Regions from separate parts of the Sphingomonas sp. PvP018 genome, predicted to be linked through region 1. Evidence: predicted binding sites of a transcription regulator. Region 1 holds the regulator's gene; each other region holds the start of a gene.
What was found. Region 1 encodes LexA, which represses DNA repair genes until DNA is damaged. Its sites were predicted from a motif close to GTTCCNCNCTTGTTCT; they were not measured.
Positions count from the first base shown of each region.

Region 2: the regulator LexA is predicted to act here: its motif matches at 1,933-1,948, upstream of J3A66_RS07950 (ribonucleoside-diphosphate reductase subunit alpha).
Region 3: the regulator LexA is predicted to act here: its motif matches at 848-863, upstream of recA (recombinase RecA).
Region 4: the regulator LexA is predicted to act here: its motif matches at 872-887, upstream of uvrA (excinuclease ABC subunit UvrA).

Region 1 covers NZ_JAGIOU010000001.1:3,637,492-3,641,246, reverse strand. Annotated here, with positions in the region: gene glp (gephyrin-like molybdotransferase Glp) at 1-314, shown strand, start outside; gene lexA (transcriptional repressor LexA) at 383-1,111, shown strand; gene J3A66_RS16295 (ComEC/Rec2 family competence protein) at 1,272-3,479, opposite strand; gene gltX (glutamate--tRNA ligase) at 3,499-3,755, shown strand, end outside.
Region 2 covers NZ_JAGIOU010000001.1:1,828,018-1,831,772, reverse strand. Annotated here, with positions in the region: gene J3A66_RS07950 (ribonucleoside-diphosphate reductase subunit alpha) at 1-1,869, opposite strand, end outside; gene J3A66_RS07945 (EAL domain-containing protein) at 2,244-3,755, opposite strand, start outside.
Region 3 covers NZ_JAGIOU010000001.1:3,478,006-3,481,760, forward strand. Annotated here, with positions in the region: gene J3A66_RS15550 (4-(cytidine 5'-diphospho)-2-C-methyl-D-erythritol kinase) at 1-626, shown strand, start outside; gene recA (recombinase RecA) at 940-2,013, shown strand; gene J3A66_RS15560 (class I SAM-dependent methyltransferase) at 2,273-3,130, shown strand; gene J3A66_RS15565 (glutathione S-transferase) at 3,127-3,755, shown strand, end outside.
Region 4 covers NZ_JAGIOU010000001.1:1,664,435-1,668,189, reverse strand. Annotated here, with positions in the region: gene J3A66_RS07240 (DUF4893 domain-containing protein) at 1-226, shown strand, start outside; gene J3A66_RS07235 (hypothetical protein) at 266-745, opposite strand; gene uvrA (excinuclease ABC subunit UvrA) at 898-3,755, shown strand, end outside.

The DNA of each region.
Region 1 (3,755 bases):
GCCTACCTGGCAACCCGGTCTCCGCCTTCGTCACCGCCATCCTCTTCGTCCGCCCCGTGGTCGCGCACATGCTCGGCGCGCGCGATCCCTTGCCGCAGACGACGCACGCGCTGCTCGGCGAGGATCTTCCGCCCAACCAGTCGCGGACCGACTATATGCGCGCCGAACTGCGCGACGGTCGCGCCTATGCCTCGACCATCCAGGACAGCTCGATGCTGCTGACGCTCGCCCGCTCGTCCTGCCTGATCGTCCGCGACGGCGACGCGCCGGCGGCAAGGGCGGGCGACTCGGCGGAAATCCTCGTCATCGCGTGACGTCACCGCTTGACGAAGCTGCAAGTGTTCCATAGAAGTTCCTCGTCTGTTCCGGACGGAGAACCGTTATGCTCACGCGCAAGCAGCACGAGCTTGTCTGCTTCATCAACGACCGCCTTGCCGAGACGGGCGTGTCGCCCTCGTTCGAGGAGATGAAGGACGCGCTCGACCTGAAATCGAAATCGGGCGTGCACCGTCTGATCAGCGCGCTTGAAGAGCGCAACTTCATCCGGCGCCTGCCCAACCGGGCGCGCGCGCTCGAAGTGCTGCGGATGCCCGAGCGTCCCGAGGCTGCAATCGCACAGACTGCGGCGAAGTCGGGGCCGAAGGCGGCTGCGGCATCGGCCGGCACCGTATCTGCGCCGGACACGGCCAGCGCCACGCCCGCGTCGCCCGCCCGCATCGCGGCGAACGACGTCGTCGAGATCCCGCTGCACGGCCGGATCGCCGCCGGCGTCCCGATCGAAGCCTTTGAAGGCAGTTCGATGCTCGCCGTTCCGGCCGCATTGCTCGGCACCGGCGAGCATTATGCGCTGGAGGTTTCGGGGGACTCGATGGTCGAAGCCGGCATCCTCGACGGCGATTATGCGCTGATCCGCCGTACCGAGATCGCCCGCGACGGCGAAATCGTGGTCGCGCTGATCGAGGACAGCGAAGCGACGCTGAAATATTTCCGCCGCGAAGGCGCAATGGTCCGGCTCGACCCGGCCAACCGCGCCTATGACCCGCAGCGTTATGCGCCCGCACAGGTCCGGGTTCAGGGCAAGCTGTCGGGTATCCTGCGCCGCTACGACTGACGAATGCCGGGTGGCGCTGGCGGTCATCACCGCCACGCAACCGGCAGTGGCGTTCGTGACCAACGGCCCCAGGCACCATCGTCCGCGTTTCGGAATTGCGGCCCTCCCAATCGGAGGCCCCACTTTCGCAGGATCATGACCCGACATACCCAATCGCGACCTATCGCTCTGACCACCCCCGAGCCGGCACCCGAAACCGGACCGACGCCGCCCCCCCGGCCAGCCCATGCTGATCGCCCGCCGCCCCGAACCGTCGCATTGGCCGCGCCAGCGTCGGTGGATCGCGCCACGGGTGCCGGTCCCCCGGATTGAGCACCGTCACCATCCGCCCCGTGGTCAACGTCAACGCGATCCCCCCGGTCCGCGCGAGCATCGACCGGTCGAGCTTCAGCCATCGCGGCGTACAACCGCGCGGCAGCCCGCGCTCGCTGATGACGATGTCCGCGCGCCGGCAGGCGGCAACCATCTCCGCGATCGGCACCCGGTAAACGCTGCGCGTGGCCAGCACGCGCCAAGCCCGGCCGTGGGCGACGACATCGGTCAGGCACAGGTCGCGGCTGCACCGCGCGTCGGGCTGATCCGCGAGCAGCAGCGGCTCACCATCGACCCCGCCATTCTCCGCCAGTGTATCGCGGACATAATCCCCCGCCCGATCGCGAAGCAGCGCGAGCCCGGCGGCGGTCCGGACCGCGACATGGCGACCATCGCCCGTGACCAGTATATCGGGTGACGGCGTCGTCAGCGCCCAGATCGCGCCAATCGCCAAGGGCAGCATTCCGATCCGTCGCCACCGCGTCCGCCACAGCGCGATCCACACCCCGCCGCCGACCATCAGCGCAAACGCCCCATCGGGAACCGCCGGCAGCGCGCGGACCGCGCCCGGTGCATGCGCCACGCCGCGCGCGAGCCACAGCAGCGCGTCGAGCGCATGCTGGACCAGCCACCAGGCGGGCGCGCCAATCCCGATCGTGTCGAGCAGCAGCGCCAGCGCCTCGAACGGCATCACGACAAACGTGGTCAGCGGGATCGCGACGATATTGGCGACCGCGCCGTACAGCCCGGCCTTGTGGAAATGATAGACTGCGATCGGCATCAGCGCCGCCTCGACGACGAGCCCGGTCAGCAGCAGCGACGCGGCGCCGCGCAAGAGGCGCCTGCCGCGGCCCTCGTCATGCGGCGCGAACGTGGCACGGACGACGGGATGCTCGTGCAACGCGATGATCGCGGTGATTGCGGCGAACGACAATTGGAAGCTCGGCCCGGCGAGCGATTCGGGCAGCGCGAGCATCACCGCGATCGCCCCCGTCGCGACCAGCCGCAACGTCATCGCCTCGCGCCCCATCGCCAGCGCGACCAGCACCAGCAACGCCGCGACGCACGAGCGGATTGTCGGCACCTGGCTGCCCGTCAGCACGGTGTAGCCGATCGCCGCCGCCGCACCGGCAAGCGCGGCGATCAACGGCAGTCGCGTGTGGAGGGCGAGCCACGGGCTGAGCGCGAGCAGCCGCAGCACGATCAGCATCGTCGCCGCGACCGCGGCGGTGATGTGGAGGCCGCTCACCGACAGGAGATGCGCCAGCCCGGCGCGCCGCATCGCCTCCGCATCCGCGTCGCTGATCGCGCCGACGTCGCCGGTCGCCAGCGCTGCGGCGATCCCGCCCGCGCTCCCGTCGAGTTGCGCGACGATGTGCCGCGACAACGCCACCCGGACCCCCGCGCCACCGCGGCCCGGCTCTGCTACCACCACAGGCGAAAAGCCCCGCCCCGTCGCGCCGATCGCGCCGAACCAGGCGACGCGCGCAAAGTCATAGGCGCCGGGCACCGCGGGCAAGGGCGGCGGCATGAGTCGCGCGCGCAGCCTTATCGTCGCGCCGATCCCCAGCGTCGCCGGCGCATCCGCCTCTGCCAGGTTGATGCGGACGCGGCCGGGCAACGCAACCGGCGCGCCATCGGCGTCCTGCCCCGGCCCGACCGGCCGCACCGTCAACCGCACAAGCCGGCGCGCGACGAGCGGTTCGATCGTCTCGACCCGCGCCGACAGCTGCACGAATGTCGGCCCCGCGAGCACCGGTGCCGCCACGCGGTCCGATCGCACCCAGATCAGCCCGATGCCGAGCGCCGCCGCAATCGCGCCGATCGCGAGCATTCGCGCCGCGCGCCCGCCGCGCCCCGCCGCAAGTCCGGCCAAACCGCCGGCAGCCAGCAAAAGGATCGCGGTGCCCCATGCCACGGGATCGGGCAGCACGAACCACAGTGCGATGCCGCCGCCAAGCCCGACCGGCAGCCATGTTATGAGCTGGTCGCGCTCCGCCTCCAGCCAGCGTTCGATCGCCCGGCCCGGCTCCGCCATCCAGGGCGGCACGCCCATTTGTCGCCGCCGGGGACGCATGCTAGAGGCGGCGACGGCTGATCCGGCCATCGTTTCTACAGTCTGGGAGCACCCGCGGTTGGGCGCAATATCTGATACGGATGCCGTCGTTTCGGCCGCACCCGTGGTTACTCGTTTCGCTCCGTCGCCGACGGGGTTCCTGCATCTTGGCGGCGCGCGCACTGCGTTGTTCAACTGGCTGTTCGCCAAGGCGAACGGCGGCAAATTCCTGCTGCGTATCGAGGATACCGACCGCGTGCGGTCGACCCAGCCGGC
Region 2 (3,755 bases), 1.8 Mb from region 1:
ACGCAGGTCGATGGTGTTGTCCGCCTCGACCCCGCCCGCGAAGCCGGCGCGCTGCACCGACTTGGAGCGGAGATAGTAGAGCGACTTGATGCCGAGCTCCCAGGCGCGGAAGTGGAGCATCAGCAGGTCCCACTTCTCGACGTCCGCGGGGATGAACAGGTTCAGCGACTGCGCCTGGTCGATATAGGGCGTGCGGTCCGCGGCGAGTTCGAGCAGCCAGCGCTGGTCGATCTCGAAGCTGGTCTTGTAGCAGTCCTTTTCCTCGGTCGAGAGGAAGTCGAGATGCTGGACCGAACCGCCCTGTTCGAGGATCGAGTTCCACACCGCGTCCGAGTTCTTCGACTTTTCGGCGAGCATCTTCTCGAGATACGGGTTCTTGATCGAGAAGCTGCCCGAGAGCGTCTTGTGCGTGTAGATGTTCGCCGGGATCGGCTCGATGCACGCGCTGGTGCCGCCGCAGATGATGCTGATCGACGCGGTCGGTGCGATCGCCATCTTGCAGCTGAACCGCTCCATCGCGCCGACATCGGCGGCGTCGGGGCAGGGCCCGCGCTCGATCGCGAGCTGCATCGAGGCTTCGTTGGCCTGCGCGTTGATGTGCTTGAACATCCGCAGGTTCCACGACTTGGCCATCGCACCCTCGAACGGGATGCCACGTGCCTGAAGGAAGCTGTGGAAGCCCATGACGCCGAGGCCGACCGAACGCTCGCGGCCCGCCGAATAGGCGGCGCGTTCCATGCCGGGCTCGTGGCGGTCGATATAATCCTGCAGCACGTTGTCGAGGAAGCGCATCACGTCCTCGATCAGGCCCTTCTCGTCCTTCCACTGATCCCAGGTTTCGAGGTTCAGCGACGACAGGCAGCAGACCGCGGTCCGCTCGTTGCCGAGATGATCCTTGCCGGTCGGCAGCGTGATTTCCGAGCAGAGGTTCGAGGTCGAGACCTTGAGGCCCAGTTCACGGTGATGCTTGGGCATCGCCTTGTTCACGTGATCGGCAAAGACGATGTAGGGCTCGCCGGTCTGGAGACGCGTCTCGACGAGCTTCTGGAACAGCGAGCGCGCGTCGACCGTGGCGCGGATCGCCTGGTCCTTCGGCGAGCGGAGATGCCATTCCTCGCCGTTGCGCACGGCCTCCATGAAGGCGTCGGTGATCAGCACGCCGTGGTGGAGGTTCAACGCCTTGCGGTTGAAATCGCCCGAGGGTTTGCGGATCTCGAGGAATTCCTCGATCTCGGGATGCGAGACGTCGAGATAGACGGCCGCCGAGCCACGGCGCAGCGAGCCCTGCGAGATGGCGAGGGTGAGCGAATCCATGACGCGGACGAACGGGATGATGCCGCTGGTCTTGCCGTTGAGGCCGACCGGCTCGCCGATGCCGCGGACATTGCCCCAATAGGTGCCGATGCCGCCGCCGCGCGAGGCGAGCCAGACATTCTCGTTCCAGGTGTCGACGATGCCGCCGAGGCTGTCGGGGACCGAGTTGAGATAGCAGGAGATCGGCAGGCCGCGACCCGTGCCGCCGTTCGAGAGAACGGGGGTGGCGGGCATGAACCAGAGCTTCGAGATCGCGTCGTAGAGGCGCTGCGCGTGGCCGGCGTCATCGGCATAGGCCGAGGCGACACGGACGAACAGGTCCTGATAGCTCTCGCCCGGGAGCAGATAGCGGTCCTTCAGCGTCTCCTTGCCGAATTCGGTCAGCAGCGCGTCGCGGCTGTGATCGACTTCGACCGGGTAGATCTGCGCGCGCACGGAATGGCTGTCCTGCGCCTGACGCGGCGCCTTGGGGGCCTCTGCTGCGGGCGTGTCGAGGGTCTGTTCGATGGTGTCGGTCGTCATGTCGCTATCCCGGCTGCTGTCTCTGAAATCCAAAAGACCGCTCCTAAAATTCTGTAATCGTTCGAATCGGGAGCATATCCCATGCTATCATCGGGCAGATCAAAAGCAGAACAAAAACTGATCGGCAGCGCGTGGTCACGCCTGTCGACAATCAGGGTGGCAGCCCGAGGGGCGCACCATGTTCTACCAGAGATAGGGCCTGCCGCTGTAAGTAGCCCCCAGATACTGTGCCAATCCCGCAGCGGGTGCAAGCCGCTAGTTGGCCCGTTGCGGCCCTGCCCGGGGTCGATGGGGGTATCGCGAGGCGGCGGCGGCGGCGCGACGCGTGGATCTGCGCCGGGTTCGCGATACGCAAGCGGATTTCGCGTCTTTCGAAATATTTTCGAGCGAGCCGCGCGCGCCCGCGGTCAGCCCGCGCGGCGCATCCCGCGGACCAGCGGCGGTGGGCCGAGCCGTTCGATATCGACCGGATGATCGAAGGCGAGCCCGGCGCGGCCGTCGCGCAGCCAGCGAATCTGCGCGCCGATCATCTGGCCGTCGACGAGCTCGATCGAGACGCCGGCGCCGGTCGGATCGCCGCGGACCATCAGCCCCTCGACCATCGCGCCGCTGGTCGAGATGTCGCGGACGCGGACATCGACGAGCGTGTCCTCGACCAGCAGCCGCGCCGAGCGCAGCATCCGCACGCGCGGCGCCCGGCTGGTCTTGAACCCGGCGGCGGTCGCCACCCCCGCGGCGGTGGCAAGCTGTTCCATCACCACCTCGTTGAGGACCGGGCGGCCATAGACATAGCCCTGGATATGGCTGCAGCCGAGATCGCGGACGAGTGCGATCTCGTCCTGCAGCTCGACGCCTTCCGCGGTCGTCTCCATGCCGAGCGTGTCGGCGAGCATGACGATCGCCTTGATGATCGCGGCGTTGCGGTTGCCGGGTTCGGCCGCGCCCTTCACGAACGACTGGTCGATCTTGATCTTGTCGAACGGCGCGGTGCGCAGATAGCCGAGCGACGAATAGCCGGTGCCGAAATCGTCGAGCGCGAGCCGGACGCCGATTCCTTTGAGCGCCTTGAACATCTGGTCCGAGGACGCGCTCTCGTCGAGGAAGACGCCCTCGGTGATCTCGAGCTCGAGCCGGTTGGCGGGCAGCCCGGACTGGGCGAGCGCGCTGGTGACGAGGGCTGGGAGCGCGGGGTTGGCGAACTGGATCGGCGAGACGTTGACCGCGACGCGGACATCGGCGGGCCAGCGCGCGGCGGCGTTGCACGCGGTGCGCAGGACCCAGGTGCCGATCGCCTCGATCAGCCCGCATTCCTCGGCGATCGGGATGAAGTCGGCGGGCGACACGGGGCCGCGCGTCGGGTGGTTCCAGCGGATCAGCGCCTCATAGCCGACGATCCGCGTCGACTTGGTGCTGACGACGGGCTGGTAGCAGAGGTGGAACGCGCCTTCGGTGACCGCGATGCGCAGATCGTCCTCGAGCTGCTTGCGCGACTTCGCCCCCGCCAGCATGTCGTCCGAATAGAAGCGGTGGACGCCGCGGCCATCGGCCTTGGCCGCATAGAGCGCGAGATCGGCATTGCGGATCAGCGTCTCCGAATCCTTGCCGTGCTGCGGCGTGATCGCGATGCCGATCGAACAGCCGATCGAGACCGACGCGCCGCTGATGAAATAGGGTTGCGACAGCGCGAGGATGAGCTCGCGCGACAGGGTGCTGAGCGTGTCGCGGTTGTCGACGCCGGGCAGGACGACCTGGAATTCGTCGCCGCCGAGCCGGCCGACCAGCCCTGCGTCACCGACCACGCGCGTGAGCCGCTGCGCGACCTGTTTGAGCAGCAGGTCGCCCGCCTGGTGGCCGAGCGTGTCGTTGACCGCCTTGAACCGGTCGAGATCCATCAGGAACAAGGCGGTCGGCCGGTAGGG
Region 3 (3,755 bases), 160 kb from region 1:
TCGTGACGGCCGCGGCGGACGCGTTCGTCGCGACGTTCGGGATCGCCGCGCACCACGCGATCACGCTCGACAAGCGGCTGCCGATCGCATCGGGGATCGGTGGCGGCTCCGCCGATGCCGCGGCGACGCTGCGCGCGCTGGCGCGGTTGCACGGCGTCGCGGTGCAGGATCCGGCTCTCCACGACATTGCCGCACGACTGGGTGCGGACGTGCCCGCGTGCCTTGTCAACCGGACGACGTTCGGGACCGGACGCGGCGACATGCTCGTCGAGGTCGACGGGCTGGCGGGAACGCCGTTGCTCTGCGTCAATCCGGGCGTGGCGGTGTCGACCGCGGCGGTATTCGGCGCGTGGGACGGGATCGACCGCGGGCCGCTCGGCGCGGGGCTGCTGCTCGAACGCGCGATCGCCGGGCGGAACGACCTCGAGGCGCCGGCCTGCGCGATCGCGCCGGAGATTGCCCGGGTCAGCGCACTCCTCGACGCGGCGCCGGGCGTGCTGCTCGCGCGCATGTCGGGGTCGGGGGCGACCTGCTTTGCGCTGTTCGACAGCATCGCGGCCCGCGATTCCGCGGCGACGGATGCCGCTGCGCAGGGCTGGTGGACGCTGGCGTGCACGCTGCGCTGAACGCGGGTTAAATGCCGCGTTGAAACTGTTCGGCTTTGGGACTCCGGACGCTGTAAAATCGATTGCATCGCACCGGTCGGAAGCGTCAAATCGGGCTGTCCACTACCGGATCGGCGCCATGGTTTGCCGACCGGCCCAAGGTTTCTCCCAAGACGCCGAAGCGGACCCATGATGGGAGGGCGGTCACCGAAAGGCGGCCGCCCTTTTTCACATTCCCCGATGTTCCGCACTTGTTCTCAGAGAACAGAAGGGATACATGGCGTTTGACGCGTTGAATGGCACGCGCGCTTGCTTTAGCGATGGGAGCTTATCGATGGCCGCTAATCTGAAAGTGATCGACACCGGCATGGCAACAGCAACCAACGACCGGCAAAAGGCGCTCGATGCCGCACTCGCGCAGATCGACCGCGCGTTCGGCAAGGGCTCGGCGATGCGTCTGGGCTCGAAGGAGACGATGCAGGTCGAGGTGATCTCGACCGGCTCGCTCGGGCTCGACATTGCGCTCGGCGTCGGCGGCCTGCCGCGCGGCCGCGTGATCGAGATCTACGGTCCGGAAAGTTCGGGCAAGACCACGCTCGCGCTCCACGTCATTGCCGAAGCGCAGAAGAATGGCGGCACCGCCGCGTTCGTCGACGCCGAGCATGCACTCGATCCGGTCTATGCCAAGAAGCTCGGCGTCAACATCGACGAGCTGATCGTGTCGCAACCCGACACCGGTGAGCAGGCGCTCGAGATCGTCGACACGCTGGTCCGTTCGAACGCGATCGACGTGCTCGTCGTCGATTCGGTCGCAGCGCTCGTGCCGCGCGCCGAAATCGAGGGCGAGATGGGCGACAGCCATGTCGGGCTTCAGGCGCGTCTGATGTCGCAGAGCCTTCGCAAGCTGACCGGTTCGATCAGCCGGTCGCGTTGCATGGTGATCTTCATCAACCAGCTCCGCATGAAGATCGGCGTCATGTACGGCAACCCGGAGACGACGACGGGTGGCAACGCGCTGAAGTTCTACGCTTCGGTCCGTCTCGACATTCGCCGCATCGGTGCGGTCAAGGCGGGCGACGAGGTCACCGGCAACCAGACGCGCGTGAAGGTTGTCAAGAACAAGGTTGCGCCGCCGTTCAAGCAGGTCGAATTCGACATCATGTACGGGCAGGGCGTCTCCAAGCTCGGCGAGATCCTCGATCTCGGCGTGAAGGCCGGGCTCGTCGAGAAATCGGGTGCGTGGTTCAGCTATGACAGCGTACGGCTCGGTCAGGGTCGCGAGAATTCGAAGACCTTCCTCAAGGACAATCCCGAGACCGCCGATCGTCTCGAAAAGCAGATCCGCGCGCGCACCGACAAGGTTGCCGAGGAAATGATGGTCGGTCCCGACGCCGAAGACGACGCCTGAGTAAGGGGCGGAGCCCTTTTCCTCGCAGGGAAGGGCTCCGCGTCCTGTGACAGGGCGAGGCAGCGTCCAGGGCTGATGGGTCGGGCGAGTTTCGTCTCGCCTGGTTGAGCTGATGAGCCGCAGCGGGACGCGTGTTGGGCGATCGTCCGGAAATCCAGTGAGCCCTAGCGGGCATATGCTTCACGTCTTGCGTCAAACGCGCCACAAGAGCTGATTTTGTGCGCACAGACGGAAGTTCAACCATGCAATATGGCCAATCATGACCAGTGATCGAGACTGGACCGGACGCGTTGGCGACATCTGGGCCGCGGAATGGCGCCGTACCGACCGCAGCTTTGAGGGGCTCGCGCCCGTACTGAACGCCGCGATCCTTGCGGCGGCAGGACCGCAGACTCGCACTATCGTCGATATCGGTTGCGGCGCCGGCGCCACGTCGTTAGCGAGTGCGCAGGCTCTGCCGGACGGGCAGGTAATCGGCATCGACCTATCCCCGAACCTGATCGCAGTGGCGAAGCACCGCGCGGGGCACCTGACGAATGTCGCGTTCCACTGCGCCGACGTCGCGGCGGGCGTCGAGACGCATGCGCCGATCGACCTCTACGTCTCGCGGCACGGGGTCATGTTTTTCGCCGATCCGGTGGCCGTCTTTGCCCAGCTCGCTGAGGCCGCCGCGCCCGGCGCCGCGCTCGTCTTCTCGTGCTTTGCCGAGCGTGCCGCCAATTGCTGGGCGGTGGAAACTGTCGCGGGTTCGGATGATGCATCCGCGCCGACGGCCGCGACGATCGCGCCGGGGCCCTTTGCCTTTGCCGATCCGGCCTATGTCGCGGAGATGCTGAAGCAGGCCGGGTGGCGCGCGACGACACCACAGCGTGTCGAATTCGGCTATCGCGCGGGAGGCGGCTCGGATCCGGTGGCGGACGCGGTCGACTATCTCAGCCGGATCGGCCCCGCGGCGTCGCGGATCCGCGACACGCACGGCGCGGAACGCGAACAGGCGCTGGCGCGTCTGACCAGCGCCTGTGTCGATCGTCTGGCCGGGGAAGCGGTCCAATATCCGGCCGCCGCCTGGATATGGACGGCGCACGCGGCGCGCGACAGCCAAGGGAGCCTGCCATGATCACGGTCCACCATCTCGAAAACTCGCGGTCGCAGCGGATCCTGTGGATGCTCGAGGAACTCGGGCTGCCCTATGAGATCAAGCGCTATGCGCGCGATCCGAAGACGATGCTCGCACCCCCGGAACTGAAGGCGGTTCATCCGCTTGGCAAGTCGCCGGTGATCGAGGACCGCGACGTCGAAGGTGGCCGGGTCGTGGCAGAGACCGGCGCGATCGTCGAGTATCTCGTCGACAAGGCGGACGGTCGGCTCGGGGCCCCCGCCAAGCGCGCGGATGCGTTGCGCTATCGCTTCTGGCTGCATTATGCCGAAGGCTCGATGATGCCGCCGCTGTTGCTCAAGCTGGTGCTCGCGAGGATCCCGGTGATGGGGAAGATCGCGCTGAAGCGCATTCAGCCGATGATCGATGTCCATCTCGATTATGTTGAGGCCGAACTGTCCAAGCGCCCCTGGTTTGCGGGCGACCAGATGACCGCGGCGGACATCATGATGAGCTTTCCGCTCGAGGCGGCGCGCAGCCGTGCGGGGCTCGACGAATCGCGCCCCGCGACGATCGCCTGGCTCGGCAAGGTTCACGCCCGCCCGGCCTATCAGGCGGGGCTCGAGAAGGGCGGCCCCTATGCCTA
Region 4 (3,755 bases), 2.0 Mb from region 1:
CCCCGACACCGACCGGCGGCAGGTGTTCCTCGGCACGGTGCGCACTACGCCTGCGCAGGTCGCGCCGCCCTATGGCACCAACCCGGCGCGCGACGTCGCGGGCGTCGTCGAACGCGTCGGGCCGCTGCGCTGGCGCCTCGTGATGACGCGCGCGGGGCAGGGCGCGATCCTCGATCTCTACGAACTGGTCCCCGTGCCGCCTGCGACGCCCGCGACGCCGCGCTGAGCGTAGAACCCTCCCCCTTGCGGGGGAGGATCGGAAGCATCAGCCCTTTGGCGGCTTAGCGAAGTTCGCCGCGAAGCGTTCCAGGCCCGATGCGAACGAGTCGATCACCTTCGCGAATTCGGGCGGCAGCGCAGCAGCGTCGCTCCTGGGCGGTTCCGGCGTCTCGCCCGCGAACGGCCCGCTGCCCGCCGCCGACGCGCCCGGAGCCTCCGGCGAAGCCTCGGCCGAGGGTTCGGGCGGCTGGGGCGGCTTGGGCGGCTCGGGCTGCGTCGCCCCACGCGTGTCCTTCGCCGTGATCGCGGTCGCCGCCATCATCAGCCCGGCCGCGATCACCTGGCGTCCCGCGGGCGTGCCCATCTGCCGCGTCAGCGCCGCCGCCATCCCCGCGAACGGCGCCGCGCCGCCATGCTTGCCCGCCTTGGCGGACCAGCGCGCCTCGAACCCCTCGCGTTTCGTCGCGCCCGTCTCAGCCTCGCGCTCCCGCGCCTCGCGTTCGCGACGCTCCTTCTTCTTGCCCATCTCGGTCTCCAGCACTGTATTGTACTAACAATACACTATGTAACTATCGTCGGCACCTTGGACAATGGTTCGGCGTTACCCATCTTTGCGAGCACCCGCCCGGCGCCCTCCCGGGCTTGTCGCGTCCGAACAAATGTGGAACAGACTCTCCTATGCTGACCAAGATTTCCGTACGCGGCGCGCGTGAACACAATCTCAAGGACGTCGACATCGACATCCCCCGCGACACGCTGACGGTGATCACCGGGCTGTCGGGCTCGGGCAAGTCGAGCCTCGCCTTCGACACCATCTATGCCGAGGGTCAGCGCCGCTACGTCGAGAGCCTCAGCGCCTATGCGCGCCAGTTCCTCGAACTGATGCAGAAGCCCGATGTCGACCACATCGAAGGCCTCAGCCCCGCCATCTCGATCGAGCAGAAGACGACGTCGCGCAACCCGCGCTCGACCGTCGCGACCGTCACCGAGATCTACGATTACATGCGCCTGCTCTGGGCACGTGTCGGCATCCCGTACTCGCCTGCGACTGGCGAGCCGATCGCCGCGCAGACCGTCAGCCAGATGGTCGACCGCGTCATGGCGCTCCCCGAGGGCACGCGCCTGTATCTGCTCGCCCCCGTCGTCCGCGGCCGCAAGGGCGAGTATCGCAAGGAACTCGCCGAGTGGCAGAAGGCGGGCTTCACCCGCGTCCGCATCGACGGCACGATCCACGATATCGACGAGGCGCCCGCGCTCGACAAGAAGTACAAGCACGACATCGAGGTCGTCGTCGACCGCCTCGTCGTCGGCGGCGAGATCGCCACGCGTCTGGCCGAGAGCTTCGAAACCGCGCTGAAGCTCGCCGAGGGCCTCGCCTATGTCGACCCCGCCGACCCGGTCGAGCCGCACACCCCCAAGTCCGAAATCCTCGGCAGCAACGCCCCCGACGGCCGCATCGTCTTCAGCGAGAAGTTCGCCTGTCCGGTCAGCGGCTTCACCATCTCCGAGATCGAGCCGCGCCTCTTCTCGTTCAACGCCCCCCAGGGCGCATGCCCCGCCTGCGACGGCCTCGGCGAGAAGCTGCTGTTCGACGAAGACCTCGTCGTCCCCAACCACATGCTCAGCATCAAGAAGGGCGCGGTCGTCCCCTGGGCGAAGTCCAATCCGCCCTCGCCCTATTACATGCAGGTCCTCGGCAGCCTCGCGCGCGAATACAAGTTCGACATCGAGACCCCCTGGGGCGAGCTCCCCGAGGAGGTCCAGCGCGTCATCCTGCACGGCTCGAAGGGCAAGCCCGTCACGCTCACCTTCATCGACGGCAAGAAGAAATACGACGTCTCCAAGCCGTTCGAGGGCGTCATCGGCAACCTCAACCGCCGCCTGCTCCAGACCGAGAGCGCGTGGATGCGCGAGGAGCTGAACAAATACCAGTCCGCCGCCCCGTGCGAGGTCTGCGGCGGCGCGCGCCTTAAGCCCGAGGCGCTCGCGGTCAAGATCGCGATGAAGGACATCAGCTACGCCACCCACCTCTCGGTCGTCGACGCGCTCCAGTTCTTCACCGACATGCCGCAGCATCTCGGCGACCAGCAGAACGCGATCGCCGAACGCATCCTGAAGGAAATCGTCGAACGCCTTGGCTTCCTCAACAATGTCGGGCTCGACTATCTCAACCTCGACCGCACCTCGGGAACCCTGAGTGGCGGCGAGAGCCAGCGCATCCGCCTCGCGAGCCAGATCGGCAGCGGGCTGTCGGGCGTGCTCTACGTCCTCGACGAGCCCAGCATCGGCCTGCACCAGCGCGACAACGACATGCTCCTCAAGACGCTGCGCCGCTTGCGCGATCTCGGCAACACCGTGCTCGTCGTCGAGCATGACGAGGACGCGATCCGCACCGCCGATTACATCATCGACATGGGCCCCGGCGCGGGCGTCCGCGGCGGCCAGGTCGTGGCGCAAGGCACGCTGAAACAGATCCTGAAGTCGAAGACCAGCATCACCGCCGACTATCTTAACGGCACGCGCGAGGTCCCGGTCCCCGCCACGCGCCGCAAGGGCAACGGCAAGAAGCTCACCGTCCACAACGCCACCGCGAACAACCTGACGGGCGTCACCGCGAGCATCCCGCTCGGCACCTTCACCTGCGTCACCGGCGTCTCAGGGTCGGGCAAGTCGAGCTTCACGATCGACACGCTCTACGCCGCCGCCGCGCGCGAGCTGAACGGCGCGCGCATCGTCCAGGGCAAGCACGACAAGATCACCGGCCTGCAATATCTCGACAAGGTCATCGACATCGACCAGTCGCCGATCGGCCGCACCCCGCGCAGCAACCCCGCCACCTATACCGGCAGCTTCACGCAGATCCGCGACTGGTTCGCCGGCCTGCCCGAAGCCCAGGCGCGCGGCTACAAGCCCGGCCGGTTCAGCTTCAACGTCAAGGGCGGCCGCTGCGAGGCGTGCCAGGGCGACGGCGTGCTCAAGATCGAGATGCACTTCCTCCCCGACGTCTATGTGCAGTGCGACGTCTGCCACGGCGCGCGCTACAATCGCGAGACGCTCGAGGTGAAGTTCAAGGGCCACAGCATCGCCGACGTGCTCGACATGACCGTCGAGGACGCCGCCGAGTTCTTCAAGGCGGTCCCCCCGATCCGCGACAAGATGGCGATGCTGGTCGAGGTCGGCCTCGGCTACGTCAAGGTCGGCCAGCAGGCGACGACGCTCTCGGGCGGCGAGGCGCAGCGCGTCAAGCTCGCCAAGGAACTCTCGCGCCGCGCAACCGGCAACACGCTGTATATCCTCGACGAGCCCACCACCGGCCTGCATTTCGAGGACGTCCGCAAACTCCTCGAAGTCCTTCACGCGCTCGTCGAGCAGGGCAACACCGTCGTCGTGATCGAGCATAATCTCGACGTCATCAAGACCGCCGACTGGGTCCTCGACCTGGGGCCGGAGGGCGGCGTCAAGGGCGGCGAGATCGTCGCCGAAGGCACGCCGGAAAAGGTCGCCAAGGCCAAGGGCAGCTTCACGGGCAAGTATCT